DNA from 2 places in the Streptomyces sp. NPDC005784 genome. Region 2 is predicted to be linked to the other one. Evidence: riboswitches for the same ligand, from Rfam matches in the RefSeq annotation. Region 2 holds a riboswitch; the other holds the start of a gene.

Region 1 (2,385 bases), on a different contig from region 2:
GGGCAGATCGAGCGGACCGCTCTGCGGGCCGCCGCCGTTCGGCAGCGGCACCCACACGAAGCTGCGGCCGAGCACCTCGACGATGCGAGCGCCGGCCGAGGGCCCCGCGGGCATGCCGAGGGAGGAGGACAACACCTCCTCCAACTCGTTGCCGGGCCAACCGCCGTGCGGATGGGGGTGCGCCTGTGCCGGAAAGTCCATCTGTCTACCGCCCGCTTCGAACCGCTGTTCCAGCTGGAAAGGTTAGTGGGCCACCGCGACCGCTCAGTGGCCGAAGTCGATCCTGCGCAGCACATCCGCCGCGTCCCGGTCGATGAGCACCGCCGAACCGCACCCCTCGGGCAGGTTTCCCTTCTCGGCGGAGCGCAGCAGCCGGGCGACCGCGCCGCGATGGCGGGCGAAGGCGTAGCGCGAGACGCCCCGGCCGCGCTCGCGCTGGCCGCCCAGCGCGGTGCCCGGCGTGACGTCGAGCAGCAGCAGGTGCAGCGCGCCGCCCCGGCGCCGTGCCTCGCGGGCGAGCCAGCGGCGCACCCAGGCCTGCGTACCGCAGTCGTGCACGACGAGTCCGCCGCCGCCCCGCAGCGCGCGGCGCAGGCCGGCGTAGTGCGCGAGGCGGACGAGGGGGCGGTAGACCACGTACGGCAGCAGGCGGGCCGTCCGGCTGTCCCAGCGGTCGCGGGTGTCCTGCGAGTCGACGCGCGCGCCCCGGACCGCCCGCCGCATCAGCGTCGACTTGCCACTGCCGGGCAGTCCGGTGACCACGACGACGTCGCGCGCCCCGAAGCGCAGACCGTGCGGGCTGTGCCCCACCCGGTCGCGAAGATCCCGGACGACGGCCGCCTGAAGCGGGCCGCGTGCCTTCCGGGCCGGTGCGCCGGGCTGCTCGGGCAGCGCGAGACCCGAGGTCGTCGCGTACGCCGTGGTCCTGTTCACCATGGCCGTCCTCCCCTTGGGTGTGGAACCCCATCCCCGTCGACTGTAAAGAGAAGGTAATGCCCGGCGCTTCCCCTTTCCATGCGCGGACTGCCACAGCCCGGTTACAGATGCCGGACTGCCGGGATCGGACAGCGCGTGCGATGATGGCCGCGCCAACTGCATACCGGCCGCTTGAATCCGCGCGGGAGAGTCCTGGGTACGTGTACCCGGGCGCCGAAGGAGCAAGTCCCTCCCTTGAATCTCTCAGGCCCCGTTACCGCGCGGGCGAGGCACATCTGAAAAGCGGGCCGCCCACCGGTGGCTCCACCCAAGGTGCAAATCAGGACCACCATTTCGTGGGGTCGTGATGAACCTCTCAGGTTCCGATGACAGATGGGGAGGAACGACCTCGCCGTCATGCCTTGGGAGCCAGACCGATGAGCAGCACCGCACCCCGTCACACCGCGCTCGATGCCCTGCATCGCTCGCTGGGCGCGACGATGACCGACTTCGCAGGCTGGGACATGCCCCTGCGCTACGGCTCCGAGCGCGACGAGCACCTCGCCGTCCGCACGAAGGCCGGCCTCTTCGACCTCTCCCACATGGGCGAGATCACCGTCACCGGCCCCGAGGCCGCGGCTCTCCTGAACCACGCGCTGGTCGGCAACATCGCCACCGTCGGCGTCGGCCGCGCCCGCTACACCATGATCTGCCAGGAGGACGGCGGCATCCTGGACGACCTGATCGTCTACCGCCTCGCCGAGCACGAATACATGGTCGTCGCGAACGCCTCCAACGCCCAGGTGGTGCTGGACGCGCTGACCGAGCGCGCCGCCGGTTTCGACGCCGTGGTGCGCGACGACCGTGACGCGTACGCGCTGATCGCCGTGCAGGGCCCCGAGTCCTCCGGCATCCTCAAGTCGGTCACCGACGCGGACCTGGACGGCCTGAAGTACTACGCGGGCCTGCCGGGCACGGTGGCCGGCGTTCCGGCCCTGATCGCCCGCACCGGCTACACCGGTGAGGACGGCTTCGAGCTGTTCGTCGCCCCCGCCGACGCCGAGAAGGTGTGGCAGGCGCTGACCGACGCGGGCACCCCGGCCGGGCTGGTCCCCTGCGGTCTGTCGTGCCGCGACACGCTGCGCCTGGAGGCCGGCATGCCGCTGTACGGGCACGAGCTGACCACCTCGCTGACCCCCTTCGACGCCGGTCTCGGCCGGGTCGTGAAGTTCGAGAAGGAGGGCGACTTCGTGGGGCGCGCGGCGCTGTCGGAGGCCGCCTCCCGTGCCGAGCAGAACCCGCCGCGGGTCCTCGTCGGCCTGATCGCCCAGGGGCGTCGCGTGCCGCGCGCCGGGTACTCGGTCGTCGCCGGCGGCCAGGTGATCGGCGAGATCACCTCCGGCGCCCCCTCCCCCACGCTGGGGAAGCCGATCGCCATGGCGTACGTCGACGCCGCGCACGCCACGCCGG
Region 2 (2,385 bases):
CTTCTCGCGCACCGCCATGTAACCGGCGTGCGGGCCGCCGAAGCCCATCGGCACACCGAAGCGCTGCGTCGTACCGACCGCGATGTCCGCGTCGAGCTCGCCGGGCGAGGTCAGCAGGGTCAGGGCGAGCAGGTCGGCGGCGACGGTGACGACCGCGCCCAGCTCGTGCGCCTGCTCGACGATCGGCTTGATGTCGCGTACGGCACCGGAGGCGCCCGGGTACTGGATCAGCACGCCATTGATCTCGCGCCCGGCGAGATCGGCCGGGATGCCTTCGGCGAGGTCGGCGACGACGATCTCGACACCGGTCGGCTCGGCGCGGGTCTCTATGACGGCGATCGTCTGCGGCAGCGCGTCCGCGTCGACCAGGAAGAGGCCCTTCTTGTTCTTGCCCATGCGGCGGGACAGCGCCATCGCCTCGGCGGCGGCGGTGCCCTCGTCGAGGAGGGAGGCGCCGGAGGTCGGCAGTCCGGTCAGCTCGGCGACGACGGTCTGGAAGTTCAGCAGCGCCTCGAGACGGCCCTGCGAGATCTCCGGCTGGTACGGCGTGTACGCGGTGTACCAGGCCGGGTTCTCCATGACGTTGCGCAGGATCACCGGCGGCGTGAACGTGCCGTAGTAACCGAGGCCGATCATCGAGCCGAGCACCTCGTTGCGGTCCGCGAGGGAGCGGAGCTCGGCCAGTACCTCGGCCTCGGTGCGCGCGGCCGGCAGCTTCAGGGCCTCGGCGTTCTTGATCACGTCCGGCACCGCGGCGGCCGTCAGCTCGTCGAGCGAGCCGTATCCGACCTGCGCGAGCATCTTGGCCCGCGCTTCGGAGTCGGGCCCGATGTGGCGCTGCTCGAAGGGAATGCCCTGTTCGAGCTCGGAAAGCGGAATACGAGGGGCTGTCATGGCGGAGGCCTCCTGGTCTGACGCGACCTTCGAGGGGCACCCCGGCACGGGTACCCCGACGGCCTCCCCCTCTGTCATCTCAACCTGAGAGTTTCACCGGATCGTCAACGGACGGTCCGGCTTTCACCGTCGGTGAGAGCGGAGGCCAACGGCACCCGCCCTGCTTTCCAGAGTGACCTCGTCCGTGCGGTACGTGAGCCTGAGAGATTCCGGGGAGGATTTGCTCCTTCGGCGCCTCCGGTGAAATCTGGAGGACTCTCCCGCACGGGATCAGCAGCCGTCTGCCAGCCTACCAGCGAGGACAAGACATCAGCCTTCGAGTGGCCGCCTTCACAAATGTGCTCTTTTGTAGTACTTACGGATGAGTTTGCGACCACTGGAGGGACCGTGCAGACCGACATCGATCCGCGCAACCTGATCGGCCGCAAGGCGTTCGACAGCAACGGCACCAAGATCGGCACGATCGACGAGGTCTATCTCGACGACGCCACCGGTGTCCCGGAGTGGGCGGCCATACGCACGGGGCTGTTCAGCAGGGATGCCTTCGTGCCCCTGGAGCCCAGCGAGATCGTCGAGGGGACCCTGCGCATCCCCTTCGACCGGGCGCTGATCAAGGACGCCCCCGACTTCGGCGTCGGGCGTCACCTTTCCCCCGAACAGGAACTCCAGCTCTACCACCACTACGGTCTCGACGTGGCGTCCCCTCCGCCGCCGCCGGACCGGGACTTCGGCCGGCTCGCGGGCACGGAGGACACCTGAGCTTCCCGGACGGCCGGTTCAGCCCCTGCACCCGCGTCCGGGCCCAGGCCCACGTCCCGGTCCGGGCCCACGTCCCGGTCCGGGCCGGCACTCGTGTCCAGGTCTCGGCCCGTTTCCGGGTCCCCGCCCGCGCGTGGGTCCGGACCCACGCGCGGACCCTGCGTCGCGGTTTGTGACCCCGACGGCCCGGGACCCGCCGGGAACGCGTCGGCGTCCTCGGGTCTTCGCTCCACCAGGGGCAGCGGGTCCGCCGGTTCCAGCTGCGGATCGTCCGTCCGGAAGGTCCGCACCCGGCCGGGGTCGGACCAGGGCGTCTCGAACCGCACCGTGACCCGTCCCAGCCCGCTCCCCTGCACCCATCCGTGCCCGAACTCGGCATGCCGCACGTCGTGCCCGGAGGGCCACCGCCGCTCCGCGGGCGGTGTCTCCGGGGCGGCCTCTTCGGCCGGCTCGTCCGCGGAACGCTCCTCGGCCGCCGGCTCCCCCACGGCAGCGGCCTGCGCCTGCGCGAACAGGTCCTCCTGCGTGTAGTCGGCGAGCCCGGAGACGCCGACCCCCAGCAGGCGCACGCCTCCGGTCGTGTCCACGCCCTCCAGGAGCCGGGCTGCGGCCTCCCGGACGACGCCGGGATCGTCCGTGGGCCCGCGCAGCGTCTCGGACCGGGTCAGCGTCGAGAAGTCGTACCTGCGCACCTTCAGCACGATGGTCCGCCCCGACAGCCCGGCCCGGCGC

The links. Region 2 has a riboswitch for glycine ahead of gcvP (aminomethyl-transferring glycine dehydrogenase). Riboswitches for the same ligand answer to the same signal wherever they lie in the genome.
Region 1: linked by a shared signal. The riboswitch ahead of gcvT (glycine cleavage system aminomethyltransferase GcvT) and the one ahead of gcvP (aminomethyl-transferring glycine dehydrogenase) in region 2 are both predicted to bind glycine.

What each region holds. Positions count from the first base shown of each region.
Region 1 is NZ_JBIAIQ010000032.1:50,464-52,848, reverse strand. It holds gene ACFYR3_RS34710 (enhanced serine sensitivity protein SseB) at 1-201, opposite strand, end outside; gene ACFYR3_RS34705 (AAA family ATPase) at 265-936, opposite strand; glycine riboswitch at 1,109-1,205, shown strand; gene gcvT (glycine cleavage system aminomethyltransferase GcvT) at 1,353-2,385, shown strand, end outside.
Region 2 is NZ_JBIAIQ010000024.1:9,850-12,234, reverse strand. It holds gene gcvP (aminomethyl-transferring glycine dehydrogenase) at 1-894, opposite strand, end outside; glycine riboswitch at 1,072-1,167, opposite strand; gene ACFYR3_RS30210 (PRC-barrel domain-containing protein) at 1,282-1,653, shown strand; gene ACFYR3_RS30205 (DNA polymerase IV) at 1,575-2,385, opposite strand, start outside.